4 regions of the Methylobacillus flagellatus KT genome follow, and region 4 is predicted to be linked to each of the others. Evidence: predicted binding sites of a transcription regulator. Region 4 holds the regulator's gene; each other region holds the start of a gene.
The links. Region 4 encodes sigma-54, which starts transcription at its own class of promoters, with help from an activator protein. Its sites were predicted from a motif close to TGGCACNNTTCCTGCT; they were not measured.
Positions count from the first base shown of each region.

Region 1: MFLA_RS01975 (SelT/SelW/SelH family protein) is a predicted target of sigma-54. The motif match lies at 4,825-4,840, and genes of this name have one in related genera.
Region 2: MFLA_RS08995 (ammonium transporter) is a predicted target of sigma-54. The motif match lies at 4,139-4,154, and genes of this name have one in related genera.
Region 3: glnA (type I glutamate--ammonia ligase) is a predicted target of sigma-54. The motif match lies at 5,373-5,388, and genes of this name have one in related genera.

Region 1 covers NC_007947.1:388,065-396,171, forward strand. The annotation lists gene dacB (D-alanyl-D-alanine carboxypeptidase/D-alanyl-D-alanine endopeptidase) at 1-1,254, shown strand, start outside; gene MFLA_RS01950 (FKBP-type peptidyl-prolyl cis-trans isomerase) at 1,361-1,819, shown strand; gene MFLA_RS01955 (OsmC family protein) at 1,897-2,319, shown strand; gene MFLA_RS01960 (VOC family protein) at 2,334-2,711, shown strand; gene MFLA_RS01965 (DUF2322 family protein) at 2,803-3,114, opposite strand; gene MFLA_RS01970 (S41 family peptidase) at 3,323-4,753, opposite strand; gene MFLA_RS01975 (SelT/SelW/SelH family protein) at 4,947-5,234, shown strand; gene MFLA_RS01980 (EAL domain-containing protein) at 5,375-6,160, shown strand; gene MFLA_RS01985 (superoxide dismutase) at 6,688-7,302, shown strand; gene MFLA_RS01990 (ZIP family metal transporter) at 7,318-8,107, shown strand, end outside.
Region 2 covers NC_007947.1:1,887,376-1,895,482, forward strand. The annotation lists gene greB (transcription elongation factor GreB) at 1-313, shown strand, start outside; gene earP (elongation factor P maturation arginine rhamnosyltransferase EarP) at 322-1,422, shown strand; gene efp (elongation factor P) at 1,474-2,031, shown strand; gene MFLA_RS08990 (hypothetical protein) at 2,157-2,783, opposite strand; gene MFLA_RS08995 (ammonium transporter) at 2,786-4,099, opposite strand; gene MFLA_RS09000 (TIGR03915 family putative DNA repair protein) at 4,260-5,192, opposite strand; gene MFLA_RS09005 (putative DNA modification/repair radical SAM protein) at 5,214-6,449, opposite strand; gene MFLA_RS09010 (chemotaxis protein CheW) at 6,588-8,107, shown strand, end outside.
Region 3 covers NC_007947.1:2,622,139-2,630,245, reverse strand. The annotation lists gene MFLA_RS12515 (nucleotidyltransferase family protein) at 1-67, shown strand, start outside; gene MFLA_RS12510 (HepT-like ribonuclease domain-containing protein) at 64-411, shown strand; gene ntrC (nitrogen regulation protein NR(I)) at 557-1,945, opposite strand; gene glnL (nitrogen regulation protein NR(II)) at 2,001-3,098, opposite strand; gene MFLA_RS12495 (DUF4124 domain-containing protein) at 3,311-3,793, opposite strand; gene glnA (type I glutamate--ammonia ligase) at 3,898-5,307, opposite strand; gene MFLA_RS12485 (rhodanese-like domain-containing protein) at 5,558-6,013, shown strand; gene aroE (shikimate dehydrogenase) at 6,022-6,834, shown strand; gene mtgA (monofunctional biosynthetic peptidoglycan transglycosylase) at 6,831-7,520, shown strand; gene lptM (LPS translocon maturation chaperone LptM) at 7,580-7,708, shown strand; gene lysA (diaminopimelate decarboxylase) at 7,716-8,107, shown strand, end outside.
Region 4 covers NC_007947.1:150,653-158,759, forward strand. The annotation lists gene lptA (lipopolysaccharide transport periplasmic protein LptA) at 1-511, shown strand, start outside; gene lptB (LPS export ABC transporter ATP-binding protein) at 595-1,317, shown strand; gene MFLA_RS00745 (RNA polymerase factor sigma-54) at 1,337-2,803, shown strand; gene hpf (ribosome hibernation-promoting factor, HPF/YfiA family) at 2,834-3,160, shown strand; gene hprK (HPr(Ser) kinase/phosphatase) at 3,260-4,219, shown strand; gene rapZ (RNase adapter RapZ) at 4,223-5,065, shown strand; gene MFLA_RS00765 (PTS sugar transporter subunit IIA) at 5,112-5,522, shown strand; gene MFLA_RS00770 (HPr family phosphocarrier protein) at 5,515-5,784, shown strand; gene ptsP (phosphoenolpyruvate--protein phosphotransferase) at 5,828-7,567, shown strand; gene MFLA_RS00780 (DUF4870 domain-containing protein) at 7,614-7,955, shown strand; gene MFLA_RS00785 (M3 family metallopeptidase) at 7,965-8,107, shown strand, end outside.

The DNA.
Region 1 (8,107 bases), 240 kb from region 4:
CCCTTGGTGGATCACCAAAGCGATCGTCCGATGAAGACGGCTTCGACCATGAAGCTGTTGAGCACTTATGCCGGGCTGGAGCTGCTGGGGCCGGGCTATCGCTGGCGTACTCAGGTTTACCATGATGGCAGTCTCGAAGATGGTGTCTTGCACGGCAACCTGATCATTCAGGGGCGCGGCGACCCTTATCTGCTGGCTGCCGATATGCGGATGATGCTGGAAAATTTGCGCCTGGCAGGTGTGGAGGATATTCAGGGAGATATCGTGCTCGATACCCACTACTTCGCCCGACGTTTTCACGATACCGCTGAATTCGATGGTAAGCCGCATGCGCCCTACAATGCTGTTCCTAATGCGTTTGCCGTCAATATCAAGTCTACTTCATTCCACTTCCTGGTCGAGAGAGGCAAGCTGGCCATAGAGGCCGATCCCATCCTGCCGGAAATTCACATTCATAACCAAACCAATCTGGTGCGCGGCGAGTGCGGAGACTGGAAAAGCCGCCTGAGGTTTGTCGTAGAGCCGATGGGGAACGAGGTGGCGGTGACATTCAAGGGAGATTATCCCTTGGCCTGCGGCAGTAAGACGCTGGAACTGAATGTGCTTGAAGACGGACCCTATGCCTATGGCTTGTTTCGAAGCAATTGGCTTTCGCTAGGGGGCAAGCTCCAGGGAGGGTGGCGCTATGGCGTGCTTCCTGAAGATGCAAGGTTGCTGCTCACGCACGATTCGCTGCCGCTGTCGGAAATCATCCGCACGATTAACAAGTACAGCAACAATCTCATGGTCAGGCAGCTGTTCCTGACGATGGGAGCAGAGCGAGTTTCCAGCCCGGCGATGGAGGCGGACGGTGTTCTAGCCGTCAAGGCATGGCTTGCCAGCAAGGGGCTGCACTTCCCGGAGCTGGTGCTGGAGAATGGTTCGGGGCTTTCACGCCATGAACAGATAACAGCGAGACATATGGCGGCTTTCCTGTTGGCGGCGTATGCCAGCCCCGTCATGCCGGAATATCTTTCCGCCCTGCCTATTCCCTCCGTGGATGGCACCATGGCCAATCGCCTGCGCCACAGCGAGGCCAGGGGAAGCGCGCACCTGAAAACCGGGACGATCAACGGCGTGAGCGCCTTGGCAGGCTATGTGCACGACCGCAGGGGGCGGCGCTGGGTAGCGGTGATCATGGTAAACGACCCCAAGGCCAGCAGTTCGCGTGCTGCTCAGGACGCACTTATCGACTGGATTTATCATCGGCCCTGATGCGCACAGGGTTGCATAATCTGGGTATCATACTGGCTCGCGCTGCGCGCAAGCGCCTGTTCTTGGCGAGCGCGCTGCTGTTGTAAACCTGCTATCGGAGTAATCCATGAAACCAATTGCCATGCTGGCAAGCGCGTTCGTGCTGGCCATGCTCGCCATGAGTGGCTGTTCAGCCGATACCAATAGTGACAAGGAAAAAATCGTAATGAGCGACAACATCACCGAATTACAGAAAATCGATACCCTGGTGGGGGAAGGCCGTGAAGCCGAAGCCGGCTTGAATGTGACTGTGCACTATACCGGCTGGCTGTATGACCCCAGCAAGCCTGATGGCAAGGGCACCAAGTTCGACAGTTCTGTGGACCGCCGTGAACCGTTCGTGTTCTATCTGGGCGGCGGGCAGGTGATCCGTGGCTGGGACGAAGGATTTGCGGGCATGAAGGTGGGCGGCAAGCGCACCCTCGTCATTCCGCCGGAGTATGGCTATGGTGCACGCGGCGCAGGTGGCGTGATCCCACCTAACGCCACCTTGCTGTTCGATGTGGAGCTGCTTGGAGTAAAGTAAGCGCTTGCTGATGGCATCCATGGCATGTGTCATGGATGTTGTTTGATGGATCTACGCTGGATGGAACAAAAAACGAAATGAAAGCACGTGTTAAGTGGATTGAGAATGTCTGTTTCATGGGCGAGTCCGAAACTGGGCATGCCGTCGTGTTGGATGGGGCGCCGGAGGCTGGTGGCCGCAACCTCGGCATGCGTCCGATGGAAATGCTGCTGATTGGGATGGGTGCCTGCACTTCGTTCGATGTGGTCACCATTCTCAAGAAATCACGTCAGCCCGTGACGGACTGCGTGGCTGAGATCAGCGCTGAGCGTGCCAACGACATCCCCAAGGTATTCACCAAAATCCATGTGCATTTCGTCGTGACCGGCAAAGGCCTGAATCCTGCCCAGGTGGAGCGTGCTGTCAAGTTGTCGGCGGAGAAATATTGCTCGGCTTCCATCATGCTGGGCAAGGCCGCTGAAGTTACGCACGATTTCGAGATAGCAGAGGCCGAACTTTGAACAGGCCTCATGGCATGCAGGGACTGCGCCATGTGGCCCTGTTCGTCCAGGATATCGAGGCTTGCCTGCATTTTTATGTTGATATCCTCGGCATGCAGGTCGAATGGCAGCCCGACCCCGATAACTACTATCTTACCTCGGGCAACGACAACCTTGCTTTGCACCGTGCCAGTGAGGCGATGGAGGGCAAGCAGCGCCTGGACCATATCGGGTTCATCATCAGCCGGATGGAGCTGGTGGACGAGTGGCATGCCCATCTCGTCGCCAATGGCGTCAAGATACTCATGGCGCCAAAAACTCATCGCGATGGCGCGAGAAGCTTCTATTGCGCCGACCCGGCCGGGACCCACGTACAGATCATCTACCACCCGCCGATTTCTGGCAGGCTTTAGAAAACAATACCACTAAGTAGAAATACAAAGCCCCGCATTGCGGGGCTTTGATCATTGATTGAGCAAGCGGACTTAACTCGCAGCGCTCAAATCAAGTAATCCGCACACTCAACGGCCCGGCATTCTCGATGACCCTGAATAACCGGTCAATATTGGGATGTTTTCCGGGATTGGCTTGGGCATCGGCAGCATGTTCCGCGTAGATTTCCAACCCTTCTCGTGCAGCCGCTGCGCTGATGATGCCGTATTTCTTGTAGAGGTGGTGGTATACCTTGACGGAGCCTTGGCTACCCGGTTTGTTCTCGATAATGCCGGCGGGATCACCTTTTGCGTCGAAAAGTTCGATTTTCTGGATATGGTCGCTGGACTCGAGGCCAGCCAGGATTTCGCTGAATGTCGTCATGGATGATAAGTCGTTGTTGTCATGATGGTGGAAAGAATGCGCATGCCTGCCTTGAACGGACAGAGGTCGATTGTCCTTTTTGCCACTGCCTGCTGTGCATGAACAGCAAGGTGCTCAAACTCTCTGTCAAATACAGTGATGCAATAGTCTTGCATAGCGAGCATGACAGGATGATCCCAGGCCGGCAGAGAGCGACCTGGGATTTTGCTTATTTGCGTTGCAGTATCTGCAGACCCTTCAGCAGGTTGAGCGCCTGATTGAACTGGTAGTCTGCCTTGGAGCCTGGCTCGATCGGGCCGTTTGCAGCAGGCTTGTCTTTCTGATCCTTGCTGTCAGGCTCGGTAGCAGGAGCCTCTGGCTTGGTATTCTCTGGCTCGGCTGGAGCAGGCTGGACAGTAGGCGCTTCTTCCCCTTCCTTGGGGTTGCTCAGGTGGCGGCTCAGGTCTGCTTCGCGCAGCATCGCTGCATGTTCTTGCGAGCTGACCGTGGCTTCTTCCACCACGATGTCGGGCACGATACCCTTGGCCTGGATCGAGCGTCCCTTTGGCGTGAAGTAACGCGCGGTAGTGAGCTTGATGGCCGCCCCATTGTTCATCGGCAGGATGGTTTGCACCGATCCTTTGCCGAAAGTCTGGGTGCCCATGATGATGGCACGCTTGTGATCCTGCAATGCACCCGCGACGATTTCCGAAGCGGAAGCCGAGCCGCCGTTGACCAGCACGACAATAGGCAATGTCTTCATTTCTGCAGGAAGGTCGCGCAGGTAGTCGGCGCGGGCGCCGCCGCGAACGTAATTCTCGGGATTCGCGGTCAGGCGCATCTTGGCTTCTTCGCCTCGGCCTTCTGTGTAAACCACCAGCTCACCTTTGGGCAGGAAGGCGGCAGAAACACCGACGCCTGCATTCAGCAATCCGCCAGGATTGTTGCGCAGATCGAGGATCAGCCCCTTGAAGGCTTCCTTGTTCTGTTCGCGCATGGTCTTCAGCGCCTTGGCGAGGTCTTCCCCGGTATGTTCCTGGAACTGGGTGATGCGAATATAGGCATAGCCGGGTTCAGACAGTTTGTACTTGACGCTCTGGGTCTTGATGATGGCGCGCGTGAGCACGAAAGTCAGGGGCTTGGCCTCACCTTTGCGCAGGACGGTCAGGGTGATCTTGGTATCAGGCTTGCCGCGCATGCGTTTGACAGCATCCGTGAGTGTCATGCCTTTCACTGGGGTATCGTCAAGCTTCATGATCAGGTCGCCGCTCTTGAGGCCGGCCTTGTATGCAGGCGTGTCCTCGATGGGGGCCACGACCTTCACGAAGCCGTCTTCCATGCCGACTTCAATGCCCAGTCCACCGAATTCTCCCTGGGTGCCGGCCTGCAAGTCCTTGAAGGCATCAGCATCCAGATAGGCCGAGTGAGGGTCCAGGCCGGCGAGCATGCCATTGATTGCCTCGGTGAGTAGCTTCTTGTCTTCAACGGGTTCAACATAGTCGCTCTTGATCTTGCCAAATACTTCGGCAAAGGTGCGTAAGTCGTCCAGCGGCAGCTGCGGCTTAGTCTCCTTGTCCGCAATGGCGGAGTAACTCAAGCTCAGCATGACACCAAGCAACGGGCCTGCGACGATCAAGCCGATCTTTTTAAGTTTGCGCATGTAAAACGATTCCTCAGTGGAAAACCAGAATGGTTGAATCTAACGATTGTATTAGGAAGATAGGGAGCGACGGGCCCATTTTCCGCTATTTATGTCGTCAATGCAAAACGTTGCAGAGTATCGCACAGTCATTTTTTGCTTTTCAATCATTTGAACGCTAAATTTCTATTTTTATGCCATGGAGCGAGCTTGGATGAGTATGCCCAAATTGCCAGAAGTAGAAATCGAATACTGTACGCAATGCCGTTGGTTGTTGCGAGCAGCTTGGATGGCCCAGGAACTGCTGACGACGTTTGAATCAGACATTCGGTGCGTCAGCCTAGTTCCGGGCACAGGCGGGATTTTCGAGGTCAGGTTGGATGGTGAGCTCTTATTTTCACGCAAGGAGCAGGGGCGATTTCCTGAGTCCAAGGAATTGAAACAGTTGGTGCGTGACCGTATCGATCCTGCGCGCGATCTCGGCCATAGCGATCGTAAGTAAGCGGCAGGTCGGGTCATGTGGTCACCTGTTGAGCGAGCTGACACAATATCCGACTAAAATAGTTGGAAATAACACTTCAAATGTAAATTGTTCTCATTTATGATGTTTCCTGACAGGGATTTTGTGGAAGGTTCATCAAAATGAATGCATTTAACCAATCGGAACTCGGGGCATTGTTGCTGGATCGTGAGGTCGCGCCACAAGAGATGGCACCAAATGAATTGCTCGATGTGGTGATGTCGAGGCACTTCGGCACTGACTACCAGCCTATTGTGGATGTGCAGTCCAGCGAGATGTTGGGGTACGAGGCCCGTGCCCGCTTCTGGGCTCGCGGTGGGCGACCGATTGATGCCGATAAGCTGAGAATGAGCCTACGCAAGAATCCGTTACTGCTGTTTCATTTGGAGCTTGAGCTCAAGAAGCAGCAGATTGCGGACTTCCCTGGCGAGGGCTGGCTGATGCTGGACCTCGACATGGACAGCTTCTTTGCCGGAGGCGAGGGGACTGATAACCCATTCCTGAACCTGTTCAGGGAACATGCTTGGTCCGACCGTGAAATTATCATCAATGTGGTGCAGAACCACACGATGCAAGAGACGTTGCGCACCCAGCACATGATGGATCTGTTACAACATTCCGGTACCTCGGTGGCGCTGGAGGATGCCGGGCTCTCGTGGGGGATGTTTTCCCTGAGTGCTTTTCTCGATGCGGCCATGGTGAAGTTCAGTAGCCGCGCCTTGCTGGATATGGATGGCAAGGCCGCCCAGGCCATGGTGGACTGGCTGGTGGGGGCGGCACGGAAAATTGGTGTACAAACGGTCATGACTGGCGTCGATACCTGCGCTGCCTTGGAATGGGCGCGAAAAATGCGGATTGATTGCGTCCAAGGGCGCTTGTTTTCCAAGCAAGCCATGCAAGTGCATTAGCTTCGGTATGCTGATGTGCTTTCTGCATTGCACAATGATGTTTTGCAGAAATATAAGACGACTCGCGAAGCTAATGCTCCTTGATGAATATCATGCAGCACGCCTGCTGGCTTGCGCCAGCCTTCATGAGCCTAGCCGGTCCCTCTATACCTGATACCATTTGCATCATAATCTGGCGTAACAGGCAGTAGCGTGATGGGCATTTAGCAAATGCCGCCTCCCTGAAAGTTGTGCGCAGCGAGGATCAAAGCCAACTTGCACCGCCTGAGTGTGCAAGGCGGTACCCGAAGGGTCCAGGCTGCTGCTGAACTTTCATCATCTTGACGGTCAACATCTCCCTGAGTATCCAAACTTTTCGCGGTTGTGGGCAATCTTGTTGCCTGCAGGATCAGCCGCCACACTAAAATCATGAACCCCAGTGTGATCTTCTATGCTAAAAAGCATTAAGATATGCCTGTGTCGCTTGACTGCGGTCATGGGGTTTGATATCCCTTAAAAATTTAATGATCAACACTAAGGAGCAAATAATGGCATATACATTACCCCCCCTCGATTATGCATATACGGACCTGGAACCCCATATTGATGCACAAACCATGGAAATCCATCATACCAAGCATCACCAGACTTATATCAATAATGTAAATGCTGCCCTGGAGGGCACGCCATTTGCCGACGAGCCTATCGAAGCGCTTGTGGCCAAACTCGACAGCTTGCCGGAGAATCTGCGCGGCCCGGTGCGCAACAATGGTGGTGGTCATGCCAACCATAGCCTGTTCTGGAAAGTCATGTCCCCGAATGGTGGCGGGGAACCTACTGGAGCCCTGGCAGATGCGATCAAGTCTGACATTGGCGGATTTGATACATTCAAGGAAGCCTTTACCAAGGCTGCACTGACGCGTTTCGGCAGCGGTTGGGCATGGCTGTCGGTGACGCCAGAGAAGAAGCTGATCGTTGAAAGCAGTGCCAACCAGGACAGCCCCTTGTCGCATGGCAATACGCCTATCCTGGGTCTGGATGTCTGGGAGCATGCGTACTACCTGCGCTACCAGAACCGCCGTCCGGAATATATCGGGGCATTCTTCAATGTCATCAACTGGGACGAAGTTGCACGTCGCTACCAGGAAGCTATCTCTAAATAAGGCATTGAGCTCGACATGAACTTCCCCTTCATTGTTGCTGGCCACCGGCAAAAGCTATGGGTGTGGATGATCGTCCTGGCTGTGCTGGGATTTGTCCTGCTCATGGTACAGTGGCTGGGGGATTGGGGACGGGCAGCGTGGAACATGCCCCAGGTGCATGATGCTCTGTGGGGAGGTTCCGCCGCAGCCTTGGCGACAGCGGCAGGTACACTGCCGGTGCTGTTCTGGAAGCAATTGCCCGATCGTATCATGGATACCCTGTTTGGTTTTGGAGCGGGCGTCATGCTCGCTGCCAGCGCTTTTTCCCTGATCGTGCCGGGTATCGAGTTTGCGCAGTCCCAGGGAGCTGGCGCCTGGGGTGCTGCCTCCATCGTAGGGGGCAGCATCATTATCGGCGCCGCATTGTTGCTGGCCCTGGAGCGCTGGGTGCCGCATGAACATTTCATCAAGGGAATGGAGCGCAAGAATACGCTGGCGCTGAAGCGAACCTGGCTGTTTGTATTCGCTATCGCCCTGCATAATGTACCGGAAGGTTTGGCGATTGGCGTGGGCTTTGCAGGTGGAGATGTGGTACGCGGTGGCGCACTGGCAACCGGTATCGCGATCCAGGATATCCCGGAAGGCTTTGTTGTGGCGATGGCTTTGGCCGTTGTCGGCTATTCCCGCCGAACTGCGATTTTGATTGGAATGGCGAGTGGCCTGGTTGAACCTGCAGGGGCTGTCCTCGGCGCTGCGATCGTGGGCTCTTCAGTGGCCCTGTTGCCCTGGGGGCTGGGTGTTGCTGCAGGCGCCATGTTGTTCGTCG
Region 2 (8,107 bases), 1.2 Mb from region 4:
GCGGCTACGCTTCCTCATGAAGCGCATGGACATTGCCGTGGTCGTGGACCCGGCCCAGCAGCAGGACCTGGAGAAAATCTATTTCGGCGCCTGGGTCGAGCTTTATTCCATCGACAAGGACAGCGAACATCATTACCGCATCGTAGGCCAGGATGAACTCGATCCCGGCAAGGGGTACATCAGCTGGATATCGCCACTCGCACGCGCCCTGTTAGGTAAACAGCCGGGCGACGTGATCCGCGTGGAAACGCCAGCAGGTGAGGAGCGCTTCGAGATTGTCGACGTCAGTTACCACCCGCCGGGACAAGGCTGACTGACGCCATGCGCTGGGACATTTTCTGCCGCATTGTCGACAACTATGGGGATATCGGCGTGTGCTGGCGCCTGGCAAAACAGCTGGCACAAGCGCATGGGATACAGGTCAGGCTGTGGATAGACCAGCCCGGCATCGCGGCCAAACTGGTGCCAGAGCTGGATCCTGCACTGCCTGCACAGACAGTCTCGGGGGTGGAAATATGTCACTGGACGCTACCGTTCCCGCAAACCGCCGCTGCCGACGTCGTGATCGAGGCATTCGGCTGCGATCTGCCTCCAGCATACCTGCATGCAATGCAGGCATCCCGACCAGTATGGATCAACCTGGAATACCTGAGTGCCGAACGTTGGGTGGATGATTTCCACGCCCGCGCGTCTACACACCCCCAACTCGGCCTGACCAAGCATTTCTTCTTTCCTGGTTTCACCCCAGCCTCCGGCGGGCTACTCCGCGAAACCAACCTGCTGGCGGAACGCACCCGCTTCCAGCAAAGCCATGCCTTGCAGGCTGCATTCTGGGAGAGCCTTGGCATCATGCCGCAGCATGCCTATACCATCAGCCTGTTCTGCTACCCACATGCGCCGCTGGATTCGCTGCTGGATGCGATGATGCAGGTTGGGCAACCGGTCCTGTGCATCATCCCCAACGGCCCCATCGCCGAACACGCCATGGCGTGGCTCAGAAGCAGGAAAGGCCAGCACAAACTGAGGGTCGCCACTGTCCCCTTCCTTTCCCAGGAGCGTTACGACCACCTGCTCTGGGCTTGCGACCTCAACTTCGTTCGCGGAGAGGACAGCTGGATCAGGGCACTGTGGGCAGGCAAACCCTTGATCTGGCAGCCCTATCTTCAAGAGGGGGATGCCCATCTCGCCAAACTGGAGGCCTTCCTGCAACACTACTGTCAAGATAGTCCGCCAGACTTGTCCATCCACATCATGGCGGCCCATCGCGCATGGAACCGGAACGGCTTCACACCCTCTGCCTGGCAGGCATTGCTCGCCGCGCTGCCGGGCTGGCATAAGCAGTCGCAAGCCTATGCCAGGAAGCAGGCCGAAGAAAGCGACCTTGCCGCTAAGCTTGTGATTTACTGCAGGAAATTTTTCTGATTTTCGGTTATACTGCGACCCTTTTTCCTTTCAACCTTTTAAGCACATATTATGAAGACAGCTCAGGAACTTCGCGTAGGCAACGTAGTGATGATCGGCAACGACCCATTGGTCGTGCAAAAGACTGAATACAATAAATCCGGCCGCAACGCGGCTGTGGTCAAAATGAAGTTCAAGAACTTGCTGACCGAAGCCGCTAGCGAAGCCGTCTACAAGGCTGATGATAAATTCGACGTGGTCATCCTCGAAAAGAAGGAAGTGACTTACTCCTATTTTGCCGACCCTATGTATGTCTTCATGGATGCGGAATACAACCAGTACGAAGTCGAAGCCGACAACATGACCGATGCCCTTAACTTCCTTGAGGACGGCATGACGTGCGAAGTCGTGTTCTACAACGGCAAGGCAATCTCCGTGGACCTGCCAAATTCCGTGGTCCGCGAGATCACTTACACCGAGCCAGCAGTCAAGGGCGACACCTCCGGCAAGGTGATGAAGCCGGCGAAAATCGCCACTGGCTTCGAATTGGCCGTGCCGTTGTTCTGCGATATCGGCGACAAGATCGAAATCGACACCCGCACACTGGAATACAAGAACCGCGTGAAATAAGGTTCAAGCCACCGAGCGACAGGAGCCCTTAGCGGCTCCTTTTTTTATGCCGCCCGAGCCCAAGCCTCCAGGTTGTGTCGGCAGTGCGCCCAGCGCCATAGCATCCACACCCACAGAACAGCAGCCTACAGCAAGTCATGTACCCGGAATCCCAGGCGGGCGCCCTGGGCGTCTGCCTGGCGAATCGCCAGGGCCAGTACCTGATCGGCCTTGACCGGTCCAAGCGCTTCGCACATCGCCACATACGCCTGGTTGATCAAGTCCCGCAGCAATGCAAGACTGTAGCTTTGCGACAATTCAGTCCCATGCCCTGCCAACCAGTCACGCAATCCCTGCCCTTCGTCCGCCTTCAGGTGTGTCAGCAAGCGACCGCGTATCGTTCCCTCTGTCCTTGCATCCAGGTTCACCAGCATCGCCGCTAACAGCAGAGCAAACATGCGCGTCTGCTCATCGGGCTTCGTCGCGGCTGCCTGCGCTCCCAGGGAAATCGTGTCCCCTCCCAGGCTGCCAGGGTCTGGTAATAATTGCGCCTCCGGCAATTCCATGGCGCTGACAACGGCCCGCAGCATCTGCCCGCGCTGCACCTTGAGCTCTGCACGGAAACAACACCTGGAGATGAAGCTGCTCAATGCGAATGATGGCTGATGCGCATAATCGCGCTCCCATAAACTCACCGCGGACAAAAGCTCTTCATCGTCAAGAAAAGGCCTGAGCCCGGTCAATACGGCTCGGCGACGCAGTACGATATCCATGCTCACAATCTGCTCAGGTGTTGCACATGCTCAGGCTGGTAAGCCGCTTCGCGGTTGAATTCCGGATACCCGACCTCGCCGTGCTCCGTGATATCCAGCCCGCGCTGTTCATGCATGGTGCTGACGCGCAGCCCTATCGTGCGGGCAAGCAGTCCATACATCAGCAATGCGCTGAGGAAAACCCAGACAAAGGCCACGGCCACGCCGATCATCTGCACGAGCACCTGGTTGAGGTCGAACATATTGTCCTTTAGGAACAAACCGGCAGCCACTGTACCCCATACGCCGCTGAAACCGTGCACGGCAACCGCGCCCACGACGTCATCCAGCCTGAGTTTCTCCAGCGCCCACACTCCCAGCATCGTCACAATCCCGCCGATGAAACCGGTTAGGACCGCAAAAGGGACATCCATGCTGGCGCAACCCGCGGTAATCGCCACCAGCCCGCCCAGGCTACCGTTGACGACGTAAGCCATCAATATTGGCCTGCGCATGGCCAGCGCAACCAGCAGGGCTCCCACGGCCCCGGCGGCCCCGGCCATATGGGTATTCAAGAGGATAGGCCCGATCTCGACGCCCGCCGCCAGTGTACTGCCGCCATTGAAGCCGAACCAGCCGAACCAGAGCAGGAAGCCGCCCATCGCTACCAGGCTGAGGTTATGACCTGGGATCATGTGCACTTCGCCCTTGCTGCCGAAACGTCCCAGCCGGGGACCAAGCACCATGATGCCTGCCAATGCGCACCATGCCCCGACCGAATGCACCACGGTGGAGCCGGCAAAATCAATGAAACCCATCTGCTTGAGCCACCCATGCTCATTCCAGGCCCAACTGCCGAATACGGGGTAGATGAGTGCCATGATGCCGCAAGCGCCCAGCAAATAAGCAATGAAGTTCGTACGCTCGGCCATGGCGCCGCTGACGATGGTCGCCGCCGTCGCGGCGAACATTACCTGGAAGAACAGCATGCTGGCGCCCCAGTCATCGCCATGGGCCAGGGCGAAATGATCCGTGCCGATCCAGCCGCTGGGATTGCTGCCGAACATCAGGCCATAGCCCACCAGCCAGAACAGCAGCGCCCCCACGGCCAGGTCCATGTAGTTCTTCATCATTACGTTCACGGCATTCTTGGCACGTGTCATGCCGCTTTCCAGCATGGCGAACCCGGCCTGCATCATAAACACCAGCGCGCCAGAGATTGCCACCCATACGCTGTCGACTGCCAGCGCCTGGGGTGCGCCCTCGCCTGCAGATACAGGCAGGGGGACGATGCAAAGAGAGAAAAGAAGGGTTAACGGCAACAGAGATATGGGCATGGCAGCTTCTTATGATGATCGGCGGTCTCTCCGGACAAAAGCACGAAAAATGCCAGCGCTTGCCCCATACCCGACAATTTGCCACCCCCTCAAATGGGCATCCGGCCATTAGCAAGCCTGGCTTGCCTGCTTTCAGGCACCCGCCACTTCCTGGATATCGCTATGTCTTTCCATCGTCCGCATCTGGCCGGGGCACCTTCCGCCTGTAGCCAACAATCTTGCGCCTGGGCGCTTCGGGCACGCGTTCCAGCATCGCACGGGTGCGCATTCCGGCACTGGCAACCAATGCGGTGATCAGCTCGGCCTCGGGCAGGTTGCGCCAGTATTTTTTCGGCATTTCCTTTTGCATGGCCTTGAGCTTGAGACGGGCGGGATTGAAAATGTGCTGGTAGTAGCTCAGCCACAGCGCTTCGCCTGCATCCTCCTCCGGTAGCGCCTCGAGCTTGCCGCCCGGCAGGAAATGTAGCCTGCTGCCGTCCCAGCGCATCCCCAGACGCGGGCTCATGATGGTCCAGTCCATGGCGGCAAACCGCCCGATGAAGAAAGGCGCGATCGCGGCCATGATATGGTGCTCCGGCTCGAACCAGGCCAGGTAGCGCAACTGGCCCTGCACCACGGCCTCCCGGAACCGGACGAACGCCGTCATTTTGTGCATATCGCGCCGCACCGCCTTGGCCATGGCATTCAGCCCGGCAATATCGGCATCCCCTGCCAACTTCATCAACCCGCGCTCCTGCTGCAGGCGCCAGAGAACCCGGTACAGCAGGGCAAAGCGCTCCGGCGCCCGGTGCATGATCACCGGATGCACCAGCTCGGCAAATGCGCGCGGCACCATCAACGGCCTGCTGTCGGCTGACGTGACTGGCGGCGCATTATCGGCCCCACTTGCCTGGACTCTGACGGCAGATGGAGACTCCGCCGGGTACGCTGTCTTCCCTGTTCCTGCAAAGAAATCTTCCTGAACCACAGTCCCCGGGGCTGGCTTCACGTACCAGCTCACCTCCTGTGGGGCAACACCCTGGGCAAGCAGCCGACGCGCTGCATGGCGCCAGCCTTCCATGTCGGTTTCACTCTTGAGCTCAACGTTGTACATACGCAGCTTGCCAACAGGCCCCTATATGAACAAGCCCAACTGCTGCGGGGCTGTATGCGTGTCCTTGAGCCGGGCATGCAGGTTGGCAGCATCCAGGGTCGCACCCGGATGATGGTCCGGCAGCTGAATGAACGGCAGCATGCGATTGACCGGTGCGTGCATGCGCACCAGATCATCCAGGCGTACTGCGCGCACGCGCCTTGCTGCCAGGATGCGCTGCACGTTGCGTACCCCCAGTCCCGGCACGCGCAGCAGCATAGCCTTGGGCGCACGGTTGAGGTCGACGGGGAACATGGCGCGGTTCTGCAGCGCCCATGCCGTCTTGGGGTCGATATCCAGCGCCAGCATGCCCTGGTTGCCAGTCACGATTTCATGCGCCTCGAATCCATAGAAGCGCAGCAGCCAATCTGCCTGGTACAGCCTGTGCTCGCGCACCAGCGGTGGCGACTGCAATGGCAGTACCGGGCTCGCATCGGGAATCGGGCTGAACGCGGAATAATAGACGCGCCGCAGGCGGTAGCGTCCATAGAGGTCGGCACTGGTGCTGAGTATCGTCCTGTCATCCGTGGCATCCGCGCCGACGATCATTTGCGTACTTTGCCCGCCTGGGGAGAACTTCGGCGGACGCTTGCCGCTGATGCTTTTCTCCTTTCCCGCGTCAATGCGTTCGCGCAGTCTTGCCATCGAGATACGGATGGCCGCACCGTCCTTTTCCGGCGCCAGCGCGGAAAGACTGGCTGCCGTCGGCAGTTCGATATTGATGCTCAACCGGTCTGCATAGCGCCCTGCGCGCGCCAGCAAGTCCGGGCTCGCATCCGGAATGGTTTTCAGGTGGATATAGCCGCGGAAGCCATGCTCCTCGCGCAGGACGCGCGCCACCTCGACCACCTGCTCCATGGTGTAATCCGGGCTCTGGATGATGCCCGAGCTCAGGAACAGACCCTCGATATAGTTGCGACGGTAAAACGCCAGTGTCAGCTGCACCACTTCGTCTATGCTGAAGCGCGCGCGGGGAACATTGCTGCTTACCCGGTTGACGCAGTAAACGCAGTCGTACAGGCAAAAGTTGGTCAGCAATATCTTCAATAGTGAAATACAGCGGCCATCGGGCGCATAGCTGTGGCAAATCCCCGTGCCCGTGGTCGAGCCTATGCCCTTCCCGTCCCGCGAGTTGCGCCGCTCAGTGCCGCTGGATGCGCACGAGGCGTCATACTTGGCGGCATCGGCCAAGATTTCGAGTTTCCGTTTCACCTGCATTTCATTATTGTACGTTCGTACAGTAATTTTGCCTACCCTCTCCCTGCCCGGTTCAACCCTGCAAGGAAAAAATGTCGTCCCAGGAATAGGCACGATAATTGCTGGCAGGTTGCTGGCACTTCACCAGGAAAGCAAATCATGATGACCGCACATCACCTCCCAGCCATGATACAAAGCATGGGCAGCCTCCACCGTTATCGTGAATCGCTGCAGCAGCTGCAGAGCACCTGGGATAACCTCTCCCTGCTCAGCCAGCTTTCCGGCACAGGCACCGACATGAGCGAGACGCGCCAGGCATTCGGCAAGATCACGACCGACGTGCTGGACAGTCTGGCCCAGGAAACGCTGAACAAGACCATCAGCGCGATCACGGCAAAGGCTCAGGTAGCAGTGGACATCGTGGTGCGCAACCTGTTCGAGCGCACCGCAGACATCGGCTTTCTATCCACGGACGACAACCTCAGCAACTTCCTCGACAAGCACATCGCAGGCAGCGTCGACGAGACTGACTACCTGCTGCTGCGCGAGCGCTTCAGCGAGTATGTCCAGAAGTACTCGGTCTACTTCAACGTGATCCTGCTTGATGCAGGCGGCAACATTTTGGTGCAGCTGGATGATACCAACCCCACCAGGCAGTCGCACGACCCTCTGATCGAGGAAGCCCTGCATTCCGACGCACCCTACCTCGAAGTGTTTCGACACAGCGATTTATCGCCCGGGCGGGATGCCAGCCTGATCTATGCGCGCAAGGTATGCCATGACAATAGCGATACCGCGCTGGGCGTGCTCTGTCTTTGCTTCAAGTTCGAAGATGAAATGGACGGCATATTCAAGGACCTGATCCGACAGGACGAATGGTGCGTGGGCTTACTGTTGGACGAACAAAACCGGGTCGTTGCCAGCAGCGACCACTACCAGATCCCGCTGGGCGCCCCATTGGAACATGCCCTGGGCCAGGACTGGATACTTACGCGCTTTGCCGGCAGGCTGTATCTTGCCGTCACGCGCGAAACCAAGGGCTACCAGGGCTACATGGGCCCTGGCTGGCGCGGCCATGTGATGATTCCGCTCGAGCATGCCTTCGAGGACAATGTCGCCAGTATCATCGCCGGCATCGACCCGATGCTGCTGAAGAAAGTCATGCGCAGCCCGTTGCTGTTCTCGCCGACATTGCTGGGCATTCCCAAGCAGGCAGCCACCATCCAGAGTAAGCTCAACCAGTCGGTCTGGAATGGCAATATCTGGCAGAAGCGTGACGCCAGCCACAACGCGCAGCAGAACAATTTCTCCAAGATGTTGCTGTGGGAAATCAGCAACACCGGCTTCAAGACACAGAGCGTCGTGGAAAAGACGGTCGCCGACCTCTACCAGACCGTCGTGGCCGTCATGCTGGAGAACTCGCGCTTTTTCGCGTCGCTGGCTGTGGATATCATGGACCGCAACCTGTACGAACGTGCCAATGACTGCCGCTGGTGGGCATTGACCGCAACATTCCAGCGCCTGCTCTCCCAGCCGGAACTCGGCATGCAGGAAATGCATGCGATCACTAAGGTGCTGGCCTATATCAACCAGGCTTATACCGTGTATTCCAACCTGGTCGTCTTCGATCGCCATGGCCGTATCGTCGCGGTGTCCAATCCCACCTATGAGCGGCTGAC
Region 3 (8,107 bases), 500 kb from region 4:
TCTAACTCCGGCAGACATCCCGGCTAAATTTCGGGATAAGGTGCTTGCGGAAGCACAATCGGTATGAATGAGAGCCGCTTGTCGGATTATCTTGAGCACATCTATCAGGCGGCAGTGGATGCCGGTAATTTTGTTGATGGATTGGATAAGCACGATTTTCTGGCAGATAAGCGAACCCAACAAGCTGTCATCATGAGTTTTGTGATTATTGGTGAGGCGGCGGCGAAGGTGATGGATAGTAATGCCGAGTTTGTTGAACAGCATCCCGAAGTTCCTTGGAGAAATATGCGTGGTATGCGTAACCGGATTGCTCATGGTTACTTTGATATTGACCTGAATGTCGTGTGGCAAACGGTTCAACGTAATATTCCAGATTTGGTGAGGCAAATTGGGTTGCTTAGGGGAATCTGAAAATTTCTAGTTTGCTTAATTAAGTTTGAATTGTAAAAACGGTAACTTAGAGTGCCGTTTTTTATTGTCTTTTTAACTAGATAACAGTAAATAAAAATGCCGGGTCTTTGCCCGGCATTAAAGATTGTGAATTAATAATAGACTGTTACTCGTCTATCCCTAGTTCCTGGATTTTCCGGGTGAGGGTATTGCGTCCCATGCCGAGTTGCGTTGCTGCTTCGATCCGGCGTCCGCCGGTATGTTGCAGTGCCTTGGTGATCAGGATGCGCTCGAATTGCTGAGTGCGGCTATCGAGGATATCGTGTTCGCCACGGTTAAGGGCATCCGTGACTTCCGATGCGAGGGCGTTCTGCCATGAGGTGGCGCTGGCGGGTTTGGCGGCATCTTCCTTGAGTTCAGGCGGCAGGTCGGCGATGTCGATGTTTTGGCCGGGGGCCATGACGGTGAGCCAGTGGCATACGTTTTCCAGTTGGCGCACGTTGCCGCTCCAGCTCAGCGTGCCGAGATAACGCAAGGCTGCGGTGGATGGCTGCTTGGCTTCGACGCCCAGTTCGCGGGCGCTATGCTGCAGGAAATGCTTGACCAGCAAGGGGATGTCTTCGCGGCGTTCGCGCAACGGCGGCAGGCGTAGGCGGATGACGTTGAGGCGGTGGAACAAGTCCTCGCGGAACAGCCCGAGCTTGACCCTTTCTTCCAGGTCCTGGTGGGTGGCGGCAATGATGCGCACATTGACCTTGACCGGCTGGTGGCCCCCTACGCGGTAGAACTGTCCATCGCATAGCACCCGCAACAAGCGCGTTTGCAGGTCAGAAGGCATGTCGCCGATTTCGTCGAGGAACAAGGTGCCGCCGTCCGCCTGCTCGAAGCGTCCGCGCCTGGCGGCTTGCGCCCCGGTAAATGCGCCGCGTTCATGGCCGAATAGTTCAGACTCGAGCAAATCCTTGGGGATGGCTGCGGTATTGATGGCAATGAACGGCTTGTCGAAACGGGGGCTGTGACGGTGCAGTGCGCTTGCCACCAACTCCTTGCCGGTGCCGGATTCGCCATTGATCAATACTGTGGAGTGCGAGCGGCTCAGACGACCAATCGCGCGAAACACTTCCTGCATGGCAGGAGCTTGGCCGATGATCTCTGGTGTTTCCTCTTGTATCACTACTTCAGTTGCCTGGCGCATGCTTTCATCCACTGCACGGCGGATGATTTCAATCGCCTGGTCAACATCGAAAGGCTTGGCCAGATATTCAAAAGCCCCGCCTTGGAATGCAGCAACGGCACTTTCCAGGTCGGAATAAGCGGTCATGATGATGACAGGAATGTCTGGATGGCGTTGCTTCACCTCATGCAGGAAATCCAGGCCAGAACCATTAGGCATGCGAATGTCGCTGACAATGACTTGTGGCTCTTCCCGGGTAAGGGCATTCAGTGCCTCGGGTACCGATGCGAAAGTCTTGAAATCCATGTCTGTACGGGCTAGCGCCTTTTCGAATACCCAGCGTATGGATTTGTCGTCGTCTATGATCCAGATCGGTTTCATGATGGTTACCTGTACAGTCTTTGTTTTGTATTGAAAGTATTTGCTCTGCTGTGGTTTATTGTCTTGCGATGTAAGACTTCATTGCCGTGCTTTCTATTGGCAGCAATATGGTGAAAGTGGTACGGCCCGGTTCGCTTTCGCATTCGATCATGCCGTGATGCTGGGTGATGAAGGTCTGGGCCAGCGTCAGGCCCAGGCCTGTTCCGCCCTCCCGGCCTGACACCAGCGGGTAGAAAATGCGCTCGCGGATGTCGGGCGGAATTCCGGGGCCGTTGTCGATGATCTGCAGCTTGATGGCAACCCGGTAGCGTTTTTTTGCCAGTGTGACCTGACGGGCCGCACGCGTACGTAAGATGATTTCCGGTGCTTGCTCGCCAGGGTTGTTCAGCATGGCCTGCACGGCATTGCGCGCGATGTTCAGGACCGCTTGGATGAGTTTCTCGCGGTCGCCGATCAGCTCGGGCAGGCTGGTGTCGTAATCCCTGCGGATCTGGATGCCGCGGGGGGACTCAGCCAGCAGCAGGCTGCGCACACGTTCCAATACTTCGTGGATGTTGGTCGGCTCGTATTTCGGGACGCGGTGCGGCACCAGCAGCCGGTCCATCAGCAATTGCAGCCGGTCGGCCTCCTTGATGATGACCTGGGTGTATTCGCGCAGGCTGACTTGCGGCAGCTCGTGTTCCAGCAGTTGCGCCGCACCGCGTAGCCCGCCTAGCGGATTGCGGATTTCATGGGCCAGGTTGCGCAGGAGTTCGGCGTTGGCTTGCTGTTGGATGAGCATGCGTTCTTCACGCGCAATGCGCAGCTGCTGGTCCATATGCTGGAATTCGAGTACCAGGCACGCTGGGTCCAGCTCTACCGGCGTCACAGTGCAGGTAACGGCGAAAGATTGCTGTCGCAGCGTGGTGATAGGGAACTCGTGCTCGCGGAACGGGCTGTGGTACTTGATGGCGTGTTCCATGGCGGAGTCGAGGATGTCGCAGCCAGGAAATACCTGAGACACCGGCAGGCCTGCGATCTGTTTGGCACTGATGGCGAATAGCACCTCGGCGCCGGGGTTGGCATAGACAACGTGACGCTGATTATTGAGTAGGATAATCGCGGTCGATAAATGCTCTAAACCTGCGAATGAGGGGGGGATTTTATGTTCCATGGCTTCTATTAAGCAAAAGCCAGGCCAGGCCCCGTGGCGTTATGCAGGCAGGCTATGCTACAGGCGTCCCGGCTCGCGTCAGCCCCGCGCTTGCAAGCGCGGGTGGGGTATAGCGCTATTTGCTGTGCATTGGGGGCGACCAAGGCTTTCTCCTCATGCTTTCGCTGTGCATAGTGGGCCTGGCGTGGACATGACGCCGGTATGGGCAGTAGTTATTTGAATGCTTCCAATTCTTTTTCCAAGAGCTGTACATTGCGCTCGTGCGCATCCACTTCGGCTTGCAAGCGCTTCATTTTTTCCTCGAATTTTGCGACGTTGCGATAGGTTTTTCCGTTGGCGCCCCGGTAAACCTCAGGCTTGGATTCGCCTTCGGCATAGGCTTTTTTTGCTTCTTCCAGGGCTGCGCGTTCAGCCTCCAGCTCTTCAAGCAGGATTTGCTTGCGCTGTTCATCGCGCTTTTTCTGGGTTTGGGTGTCGATGCGCGGAAAATCGCTAGGCGTGGCCTGGGGCTTGGGTTTGGGCGGGGGAGCCGGGGGCGGCGGATCTATATCCAGTTTGATGGCTCCCTTGCTGGGGACATTGGAGTAGGTGACATGCCCATGTTCGTCCACGCTTTTGTAGATTTCGGCATGGGCGCTGCCATGCATGACTGCATACATGGGCCAGGCCAGAAGGAATAGGCTGATTCTTTTCATGAGATTCAGTGTAGAGCAGAAGTCTGGGACAGGCAATTGCTGACGGGATGGATTCCAGATACAAAAAAAGCGGGTTACCCCGCTTTTTCTGGTGGTTGCGCCGCTTAAACGCTGTAGTACATGCTGAACTCGATCGGGTGTGGAGTCTGGCGTAGCTTGGTTACCTCTTCCATCTTCAGATCGATATAAGCGCTGATCCAGTCATCGGAGAACACGCCGCCGCGGGTCAGGAACTCGCGATCCTTGTCCAGGGCTTCCAGCGCTTGCTCCAGAGAGGAGGCAACGGTTGGGATCGCTGCATCTTCTTCTGGTGGCAGGTGGTAGAGATCCTTGGTAGCAGGTTCGCCAGGATGGATCTTGTTCTGCACGCCGTCCAGGCCTGCCATCAGCAATGCGCTGAATGCCAGGTATGGGTTGGCGGTTGGATCGGGGAAGCGTGCCTCAATGCGGCGTGCCTTGTCGGATTGCACGAATGGGACACGGATGGAGGCGGAACGGTTTTTCGCGGAATAGGCCAGCTTCACAGGGGCCTCAAAGCCGGGAACCAGGCGCTTGTAGGAGTTGGTGCCCGGGTTGGTGATGGCGTTCAGCGCACGTGCGTGCTTGATGATGCCACCGATGTAGTAAAGGGCAAACTCACTCAGGCCGGCGTAGCCGTTGCCTGCAAACAGGTTCTTGCCGTCCTTCCATACGGATTGGTGCACGTGCATGCCGGAACCATTGTCGCCAGAGATGGGCTTGGGCATGAAGGTGGCTGTCTTGCCGTATGCGTGAGCAGTATTCAGGACGACATATTTGAGAATCTGTGTCCAGTCGGCGCGTTGAACCAGGGTGCTGAACTTGGTGCCGATTTCACATTGGCCAGCGGTTGCTACTTCATGGTGGTGAACTTCGACGGGCACGCCTAGTTCTTCCAGCGCCACAACCATGGCGGAACGAATGTCGTGCAGGGAGTCGATCGGGGGCACAGGGAAGTAGCCGCCCTTGACGCCGGGGCGGTGGCCGGTGTTGCCGCCTTCAAACTTCTCGTTGGAGGCCCATGCGGCTTCTTCGGAGTTGATCTTGACCGAGCTGCCGCTCATGTCCACGGACCAGTTGATGGAGTCGAAAATGAAGAACTCTGGTTCGGGACCGAAGAAGGCTGCGTCACCGATGCCGCTGGACTTTAAGTAGGCTTCAGCACGCTTGGCAATGCTGCGTGGGCAACGATCATATCCCTTGCCGTCGGTAGGATCCACAACGTCACAGGTCAGGAACAGGGTGGGTTCATCCATGAACGGGTCGATGTTGGCTGTGTTCGGGTCCGGAATCAGGAGCATGTCGGATGCCTGGATACCTTTCCAGCCTGCAATGGAAGACCCGTCGAAAGCATGGCCTTCGGTAAATTTGTCTTCGTCGAATGCAGAAATTGGCACGGTTACGTGCTGTTCCTTGCCCTTGGTGTCAGTAAAGCGAAAATCGACAAATTTGATGTCGTTTTCCTTCACGAGTTTCAATACATCGGCCACCGCCATTTGATTCTCCTAGCTCTTTTTGGATTAAGAAGTTGATTAAGCACGCATGCTTGACACTGAAGTGAAGCAGGAACTGTGCCACGGAATTTACGTAAATTCCCATTCTCACATATAAGGATCCAAAAGAGAAACGCTATGTGATGCACCACTATATTGCGAGCAAGAGGTTTTGTGCACCATATTGGTGCTCATGGAATTGTGGCAAAATTTAACGCTATACTCCGCAGTTCTGAGAGGAAAGGAGAACGCGATGGAAACATTGAGTGCCATTTTGCAGAATGCCAAGCAGCGTGCTGAGCAGCAGGGGCTTCCTTATGCAGGTGCATTGACGCCGCAGGAGGCGCAGCAGGTGCTGGAGCTGGCGCCAGCGGCGAAACTGGTGGATGTACGCACCAAAGCGGAGCTTGAGCTGGTGGGGCGTGTGCCCCATGCGACGCACATCGAGTGGGCATTTTATCCCGGCATGGTCCCCAATCCCGATTTTCTGGCTCAGTTGGACAAGCAGGTTGATCGCGAGGCGCTGGTGATGTTTCTGTGCCGTTCTGGCGGCCGCTCTCACAATGCAGCCGTCGTGGCTGCCCAGGCCGGGTATGCCGAAGCCTACAACGTACTGGAGGGATTCGAAGGCGATCCCACTCCCGATACCAAGCAGCGTGGCAGGATCAATGGCTGGAAAGCCGCCGGATTGCCCTGGACCAACGCCTGAGGATAGTCATGGATCGTTACGCCGTCATCGGCCACCCGGTGGAGCACAGCAAGTCGCCTTTGATTCATGCGGCTTTTGCGCAGCAGACGGGGCAGCAGCTTGAATATGGCAAGGTGCAGGCTCCCCTGGATGGATTCGTTGCCATCGTGACCGATTTGCAGGAAAAAGGCTATCGAGGGGTTAATGTCACCGTGCCTTTCAAATTTGAGGCTTATTCCCTGGCGACGGAGCTGACACCACGGGCACGTGATGCTGGTGCGGTGAACACACTGACTTTCACGGACGGCGCCATTCATGGCGACAATACGGATGGCGTCGGGCTGGTGCGCGATATCCTGCAGAACCTGGCATTCACCCTGGCAGGCAAGCGTGTGCTGCTACTGGGGGCAGGAGGCGCTGCGGAGGGAGTATTGGCCCCCCTGTTGGAAGCGTCTCCCTTGTCACTCTGCATTGCCAACCGCACCGTGGACAAGGCAGAGGCGATGGCGGCACGTGTGAGGCCGGGTCAAACTTCATTGGACGCGCGCGGTTTCGATGCCCTGGCCGACCAAGAGTTCGATGTCGTGATCAATGCTACTTCCAGCGGCTTGCACAACGAGCGGCTGCCCTTGCCATCCGGATTGTTTGCAGCCGATGCCTTGGCATATGACATGATGTACGGGCGCGAGACGCCCTTTATGCGGTATGCGCGTGAGGAAGGCGCCAGCAGAATTGCCGATGGGTTGGGCATGCTGGTGGAGCAGGCAGCGGAAGCCTTTTATATCTGGCGCAGGGTGCGGCCTGATACTGCGCCTGTGATGGCCGCATTGCGGGCCGCATGATCAAGCAATTGTTCTGGCGCGGCTTGTTGCTGGCGCTGGTGCTCGTGGTGTTGTACCAGTTCTGGATCTTCATGCATATCCTCTGGTGGGTGGAGCACAATCCTTCGAGCAGCGCGTTCATGCGTGCCAGTCTGTCTGCGTTGCAGCAGGATAACCCTGATGCTGCGCTCAAGCATCAATGGGTCGAGTACCAGCGGATTTCCATCCATCTCAAGCGGGCGGTGATTGCAGCCGAGGACGCCAAGTTCGTCGGCCACGAAGGGTTTGATTGGGACGGCATCCAGAAGGCCTATGAAAAGAACTGGAAGCAAGGCAAGATTGTCGCTGGTGGCTCGACCATCAGCCAGCAGCTTGCCAAGAACCTGTTTCTCTCCACCAAGCGCACGCCCTGGCGCAAGTTGGAGGAGGCCGTGATTACCTGGATGCTGGAACGGATGATGAGCAAACGCAGGATTTTCGAGATTTACCTCAACGTGATCGAATGGGGCAATGGCGTGTTCGGTGCCGAGGCTGCCGCGCGACATTACTACAGGACCAGTGCGAGTAGCCTGAATGTCGCTCAGGCTGCCAGATTGGCGGCGATGATCCCTAACCCGCGCTACTATGACAAACATCGCGAGGCGCGCGGCTTGATCCGAAAGGCACGCATTATCGAGGCGCGCATGCGTTATGCAGAAGTGCCGTGACGGTATTGCCTGGGCTGCTACGGCCTTGTGCTAGAATGCGATTTTTGCATTAAAACCCTATGCGCTTCTGTTTCCTGATCCTGATTGCAAGCCTGACCTTGGCTGCCTGTGGCACCAAGGGCAACCTTTACATCCCGGAACAGCAGTACCCGCAGGAACTCCAGCCGCAACAACAACCTTCCCGATGAGCTGTCCGTGAATCCATTTCAGTTGAAGAATGGCATCCTGCATGCCGAAAATGTCCCCCTGACCCGGATTGCCGATGAGTTCGGCACACCCACCTACGTTTATTCCCGCGCAGCACTGGAGTCCGCATATACGCGTTTTGCAGCGGGTTTCGATGGCCAGGATCACCTGGTTTGCTTTGCGGTGAAATCCAACCCCAGCCTGGCGGTGCTCAACCTGTTTGCCCGCCTGGGCGCCGGGTTTGACATTGTGTCAGGCGGAGAGCTGGCGCGAGTACTGGCTGCAGGTGGAGATCCTGCCAAGGTGGTGTTTTCCGGGGTGGGCAAGACCGAGACGGAGATGGAAACTGCGTTAAATGCTGGTATTTTCTGCTTCAACGTGGAATCCGCCAGCGAGTTGGA
Region 4 (8,107 bases):
ATTAGTGCTTGCCATACTGGCTGGCATGCTGTCAGTTTCCGCCTTCGCGGAAAAGGCCGACCGGGACAAGCCGATTGAGTTGGAGGCCGATGCCGTGCAGGTCAACGATGCCAAGAAGACCAGTACCTACACCGGTAATGTGATCCTGACCCAGGGGACCCTGGTCATCCGCGGCGACAAGCTGATCGTGCGCGAGGACAAGGAAGGCTTCCAGCACAGCACATCTTATGGCAATCCGACGACGTTCAGGCAGAAGCGCGACGGCAAGAACGAATACATGGAGGGTGGCGGCCAGCGGATAGAGTATGATGGACGCATGGACAAGGTGCAGTTGTTTACCAATGCCTGGGTCAAGCGCGGCGATGATATCGTGCATGGGGATTACATCATGTATGACGCCAACGCCGAATATGCGGAAGTCATCAGCGGCGGATCACAAGCGACAACTCCGACTGGCCGTGTGCGCGCCATTATTCAGCCGAGGAAGAAACCAGAGGCGGAGGCTCCCTGAGCCGGACGGCTGTTTGCAGCCTTCTGCCTGTTTACCGGTCAAGGCGACCGCGCTTTATATTAGAGATGGTATCGACCGCATAAATGAGTGAATTAATCGTAGAAAGCTTGCGCAAGCAATATAAATCGCGCACCGTCGTGCAGGATATTTCCCTGCAGCTCAACAGTGGCGAGGTGGTTGGACTGCTAGGACCGAATGGCGCGGGCAAGACAACCAGTTTCTACATGATGGTGGGATTGGTGCCCCTGGATGGCGGACGCATACTGCTCAATGGCAAGGACCTGAGTCGGATGCCCATCCACCAGCGCGCGCGCATGGGGTTGGCCTACCTGCCCCAGGAGCCGTCCATTTTCCGCAAGATGACGGTGACGGAGAATATCCAGGCCATCCTCGAGTTGCAGGAAATGACCGCTGAGCAGCAGAATGAGCAGCTTGAATCCTTGTTGCAGGAGCTCCATATCACCCATATACGCAACAGTATGGCAGTCAGCCTGTCCGGAGGCGAGCGCCGCCGGGTGGAAATCGCCCGCTGCCTGGCGACCAATCCCAGTTTTATACTGTTGGACGAGCCGTTTGCGGGGATTGACCCGATCGCGGTACTGGATATCCAGAAGATCGTACGTTTTCTGACCGAGCGCAACATCGGAGTTTTGATCACGGACCATAATGTGCGTGAGACATTGGGCATATGCGACCGCGCCTATATCGTGAACGAAGGCCGCGTATTCGCATCGGGGAAACCCAGTGAAATCATTCATAACGAGAGTGTAAGAGAAGTTTACCTGGGCAAGGATTTCCGCCTGTAGTCCATGCAGAATTAGAGAGATGAAACAAAGTCTACAGCTAAAATTTTCCCAAAATCTCGCATTGACGCCGCAGCTGCAGCAGTCAATCAAATTGTTGCAGCTGTCCTCGCAGGAACTCAACCAGGAGCTGGAGTCACTGTTGCAGGCCAATCCCTTGCTGGAGCGTATAGACGGTCCAGACGGTGCTGCCGAGATATCCGAAAGCTACAGTCCTGCCCCGGATGCTGCGGTTTCTGCTCCTGCCAGCGAAGCGCCTGCGCCCGCGAGCGAGGAATTGCCACGCATTGACGAATTTGGCGGCGGGGATGATTACTATGAGTCTTTCCAAGGAGGTAGCCGCTGGGAAGAAGGCGGCGCTAATAGTGAAGACGATAACGACTTCAGCTTTCAGGAAGCGGCCAACCTCACTCTGCGTGAACACCTGCTGAGCCAGATCAAGCTGCTGCCTTTGTCGGAACGTGATCAGACCTTGGCGATGGTACTGGTAGATGCGATCAATGACGATGGGTATCTGGAACAGTCCCTGGAAGAGCTGGCCGAGCTTTTGCCGGAAGAGCTGGAGATCGATCCGCTCGAGCTTGAAACGGCACTCAAGCATATCCAGAATCTGGATCCGCCGGGGATTGGCGCCCGCAACCTGGCAGAATGCCTGACATTGCAACTGCGTGCCTTGCCGGCAGAAACACCTTTTGTGGAGTTGGCGATCAAGGTTGCCGAACAGCATCTGCCCCTGCTGGCAAGTCGTGATTACACGCGCTTGCGTAAACTGCTGCATTGCGATGATGATGTCCTGAAATCGGTGCAGCAACTGGTGACCCAGCTCAATCCGCGACCAGGCGGCGAATTCAGCCACATTACTTCGGATCATTACATCCAGCATGAAATCGTGGTGAAGAAGATCAAGGGGATCTGGGTTGCCAGCCTGAATGATGAGGTCGTACCCAAGCTGCGTATCAACCAGCTTTATGCCGGCATCCTGAAACGGAATCGTGACAGCTCCAGTCAATATCTCATGAGTCAGATGCAGGAGGCGAAATGGATGATCAAGAATATCCAGCAGCGCTTCTCCACTATCCTGCGTGTGTCGCAGGCAATCGTGGACCGGCAGCGTAATTTCTTCGAGCACGGCGAAGTGGCCATGCGCCCGTTGGTGCTTCGGGAGATTGCCGATGAGCTGGGCCTGCATGAATCGACCGTGTCGCGCGTGACCACAAGAAAGCACATGCTCACACCGCGCGGTGTTTACGAGTTGAAGTATTTCTTCGGCAGCCATGTGGCGACAGAGTCGGGAGGAGCGTGCTCCGCCACGGCGATCCGTGCGTTGATCAAGCAGATGGTGAGCGAGGAAAACCCGAAGAAGCCGCTGTCCGACAATCAGATCACCGATATCCTGAGCAAGCAAGGGATTGTCGTGGCAAGAAGAACTATAGCGAAATACCGCGAGTCTCTACAGATACCCGCGGCCAACCAGCGCAAGTCGCTTTGATTTGCGCGTTTTTCAAGTAAGGAGAGTGTTATGAATTTGCACCTGACCGGACATCATCTAGAGGTTACTCCAGCGTTGCGCGAATATGTGCAGTCTAAACTGGCTCGACTCAGTAATCACTTTGATCATGTGATTGACCTCAAGGTCACCCTGAGTGTAGAAAAACTGGTGCAAAAGGCGGAAGCCACCCTGCATGTGCCTGGCAACGACCTGCATGCGGAATGTGGTGCAGAAAACATGTACAGCGCGATTGACTTGCTAGCTGACAAGCTGGACCGCCAAGTGTTGAAGCATAAGGAGAAGATCAGCAACCACAACCAAGCATCAGGTGGCCTCAAGCACCAACCGGTTGAGTAACCTTCGGTGAGATGCTGCAAGCGCTATGCTACGAGCAAGGATTTGACGCGCTTGCAGCAATTTCTTCTGCATGTTCATCCCCCAAGGTATTAAGCATACATGGCTGAAATCAGTGTGACCCAGCTTTACAAGGATATGCGCCGCAAGCTCAAGCTGAAATGGGTAGCAGGGTTGGCGGGTGGCGACAATCCCCTGACAAGTGAAACCGTGACCAAGCCATCTCTGGCGCTGGTCGGTCACCTGAATTTCGTGCATCCCAACCGTGTACAGGTCTTGGGTTGCGCGGAAATGGACTACCTGCGCAGCCTGAAGGCGCGCGAATTGTTCCAGGCGATCAAGAACCTGTTTTCCGCTGACCTGGCAGCCATCATCGTCGCTAATGGCGAAGAAGCCCCGAAAGAACTGGTGGCGGCTTCCGACGAGTTCGGCACGCCTTTGTTCACTTCACCTTTACGCAGTCCCGGCCTCATGGATGTGCTGAGCCATTACCTTGCCCAAGCCGTGGCGATATCGGAAAGCTTGCATGGCGTGTTCATGGAAGTGCAGGGTTTCGGCCTCATGATCAAGGGCACCGCGGCCATTGGCAAGAGCGAGCTGGCACTGGAGCTGATTTCGCGAGGACACCGCTTGGTGGCGGATGATATCGTCGACTTCTATCGTATCGCGCCGGACAGGCTGGAAGGGCGTTGCCCGCCGTTGCTCCAAGACTTCCTCGAAGTGCGCGGATTGGGGGTGCTCAATATCCGCGCCTTGTTTGGCGACAATGCCGTCAAGCCGACCAAGCCGCTCGACCTGATCGTGCAACTGGAAATGGCGGATACCATGGTGCCGCTGGATCGGCTCAACATCAAATCGCAGCATGAGAAAATCCTGGATGTCAAAATCCCCAAGGTCGTGATCCCGGTCGCTGCCGGCCGTAATATCGCCGTCCTGGTCGAAGTGGCCGTGCGCAACCATATGCTCCTGTTGCGCGGCATCAACGGTACCAAGCAGTTCCTGCAGCGCCAGCATCGCGAGATGGCGCGCACTTCCCGGAAAACGAAACCACAGGCCGAATAGAGCATGCAGCTTGTCATCGTGACCGGTCTTTCGGGTTCAGGCAAGAGCATCGTGCTCAAGATGCTGGAAGACAGTGGTTACTATTGCATCGACAACCTGCCTGCCACCCTGCTGCCTCAAGCTTCGGAACATCTGAGCCAAGGCAATCACCAAAGAGTGGCAATCAGCATCGATACACGCAGTGCCTCGCTCGAGGCGCTGCCAGGCAACATCCGCAAGCTCAAGGATGAGGGCATCGAGGTACAGGTGCTTTTTCTCGAGGCCAATGTGGAGACACTGGTCAAGCGCTACAGCGAAACGCGCCGGCGCCATCCCTTGAGCAGTGACACCAGCACTCTGGCGGAGAGCATCAGTCACGAACGCCACATGCTGGAGCCTCTGGTTGATCTGGGGCTGCGCATCGATACCAGCAGTCTCAGCGCCAATGCCTTGCGCAATTGGGTCAAGGAATTCGTGACGCAGAAAAACGGTGAACTCATCCTGCTCTTCTCCTCGTTTGGTTTCAAGCATGGGATTCCGCTGGATGCAGATTATGTGTTTGACGTGCGCTGCCTGCCCAACCCCTACTATGATCCGGCGCTCCGGCCCCAGACCGGACAGGACAAGCCCGTGTGTGCGTTCCTGGAGGCACATGACAGCGTACAGAACATGTATGACGATATCCGCGGTTTCATCGAGCGCTGGCTGCCCAACTTCATTGCCGACAACCGCAGCTACTTGACCGTGGCGATCGGTTGCACCGGCGGCCAGCACCGCTCGGTCTATCTTGCAGAACGTCTTGCGGCACATTTCCGCCGCCAGGAATACCGCGTGCTGGTGCGGCATCGATCACTGGAGACCAACTAGGCCGCGTAGCCAGCCGCAGCGCAGCCGAGGATATGGAATACAACGCATGATAGGTATACTCATCATTGCCCATGGCACCCTGGGCGAAAGCCTGATTCACTGTGCAAGCCACGTCATGGGCTCGCGACCGCCGTTGCTGAGGCAGCTCGGGGTTGGTACGCATGACGACCCGGGCGAATTACTGCCGCAGGCCCAGCAAATGATCAGGGAACTGGACGAGGGGCAGGGAGTGCTGATACTTTCAGATATCTACGGCGCCACACCCTGCAACCTGGTGACAAGGCTGCTGATTCCCGGCCATGTCGAAGGCGTGGCCGGGGTCAACCTGCCTATGCTGGTGCGGGCGCTCACCTATCGGCAAGACAACGGCATCATGACCCTGGTCGAGAAGTCCATCAGCGGCGGACGCGAAGGCGTGGTGCATTTTTCCAAGGACGCATGTAAGCATCATGATTAAACAAGAAATAGAAATCATCAATAAGCTGGGCCTGCATGCCCGCGCATCCACCAAGCTCACGCAGACTGCCAGCCAATATGCCTGCGAAATCTGGATCGAACGCAATGGCAGGCGCGTCAACGCCAAGAGCATCATGGGCGTGATGATGCTCGCGGCGAGCAAGGGCAGCAAGGTGACGCTCGAAACGAACGGCAGCGACGAACAGGCTGCCATGGATGCCCTGGTGAAGCTCATCAACGACCGTTTTGGCGAACCTGAATAACGGTTTCGCCATGCCTTCCTTCCCCCCTCAGGAATAATCTTCCATGGCGCAGAGCAGCAAGGTCAGTTTTTCCATGCACGGCGTCGGCGTGTCGGGTGGCATCGCCATCGGCAGCGCCCATCTCGTCGCCAATGCCCTGGTCGAAGTGGTGCATCACCAGATTCCCAGGAAAGCGGTCGCAGCCGAAATCATCCGCTTCGAGCAGGCATTGGCCCATGTCAGGCGCGACCTCGAGTCCGTGCGCGAGCAATTGCCGGCCAATGCGCCTGCAGAGCTGGCAGCCTTCATCAACACGCATCTGATGATATTGTCCGACAAGCATTTGTCGGAAGCGCCCAAGGCCATCATCGAACAGGAGCTGTGCAATGCCGAATGGGCATTGAAGCAGCAGATGCATGAGCTGGTGGCGCAGTTCGAACTGATTGAGGATGAATATCTGCGCGAGCGCAAGCAGGATGTGGTGCAAGTGGTGGAGCGCATCATCAAGGCCCTGCTTGGCCACCCCAGCGCGGCCGTACGTCCGGAGGAAAGCGCGCAGATACTCGTGGCATACGATGTGTCGCCGGCCGATGCCATCCAGTTCAAGCATCACCAGTTTGCGGCTTTCATCACGGACGTGGGCGGCGCGACCTCGCATACTGCCATCCTGGCCCGCAGCCTGGGCATTCCCTCCATTGTGGCGCTGCACCGTGCGCGTGACCTGATCCGCGACGGCGAACTCATCATCGTCGATGGCAACCACGGCATCGTCATTGTCAACCCGGACAAGGATACCCTTGCCGAATATCGCCTGCGCCAGGAGGCGTGGGAGCTCGAGCAACAGAAGCTCAAGCGCCTCAAGCTGACCAAGGCAGTAACCCTGGACGGGGTTGAGGTCGAGCTGCATGCCAACATTGAAGTGCCTTCCGACGTTGCCAAGGCCAAGGCGGTGGGGGCTACCGGCATTGGCCTCTACCGCACTGAATTCCTGTTCATGAACCGGCGCGAGATGCCGGATGAGGAGGAACAATTCGCCGCCTATCGCACAGTGGCGGAGATGATGAAAGGGATGCCGGTGACCATCCGCACCCTTGATCTGGGCGCTGACAAGCAGATGAACCCGGATGCCGCACGCAGCTGCACCAATCCCGCGCTGGGCCTGCGTGCTATCCGTCTGTGCTTATCCGAGCCGCAGATTTTCCTGACCCAGTTGCGTGCCATCCTGCGCGCCTCGCATTACGGCAAGATCAAGATTCTGATTCCCATGTTGTCGTCGTTATTGGAATTGAGGCAGACGGTCAGCTTGCTGGAGCGTGCCAAGGACAGCCTGCGCGAGCAAAACATCCCGTTCGACGACGGGATCATGCTGGGCGGCATGATCGAGATTCCTGCCGCGGCCATCAATGCCGAGGCATTCGCGCGCGAACTGGATTTCCTTTCCATCGGCACTAATGACCTGATTCAGTATTCATTGGCGATCGACCGGACGGACGATGCGGTGTCGCATCTCTACAAACCTTCCCATCCTGCCGTGCTCAAACTGATCGAAATCACGATCAAGGCTGGCAACAAGCTGGGCAAGCCGGTGTCGGTGTGCGGCGAAATGGCGGGCGAGCTTCATTTCACGCGGCTGCTGCTCGGCCTGGGACTGCGCCAGTTTTCCATGCATCCATCGCACTTGCTGACCATCAAGCGCCAGGTGCTGCAGACTGAATTGCAGTCCATCGTCGCCATGGCCCGTAAAGTCATGAACACTTACGATATCGACAAGATCGAACCTTTGCTGGAAAAACTCAATCAGTAGTGTATCCATCATTGTTCCGGTCATTCATTTCCGAGGGGATTACACCATGAGTAACCTGATTCCGGTACCCAGTGCGGACGAAAAGAACATCGCTGTGGTCACTCATTTGGCGGGCACGGTCTTCAGCGTGTTTCCCGCACTTTTCGTCTGGCTGCTGAAGAAGGACAGCAGTCCATTCATCGCCGAGCAGGCCCGCGAGGCGCTGAATTTCCAGATCACCCTCTTGATAGGGTACGCCATCAGCTCCATATTGATGGTGATACTTGTCGGCTTCCTGCTGGCTGGCATTCTCTGGATTGCCAACCTCATCCTCTGCGTCCTGGCTGCCATTGCCGCTAGCCAGGGGCAGGAATACCGCTACCCTTTTACATTGCGTTTGATTAGTTAAGGATTCCACGTGAGCATTGCCAACAACCCATTGCTGGATTTTTCCGGCTTGCCCCAGTTCGACCAAATCAAGGCTGAACATGTCACCCCTGCGGTGGACCACTTGCTGGAAAAGGGCAAGGCCCTGATAGAAACCCTGGTCACAGACCCTGC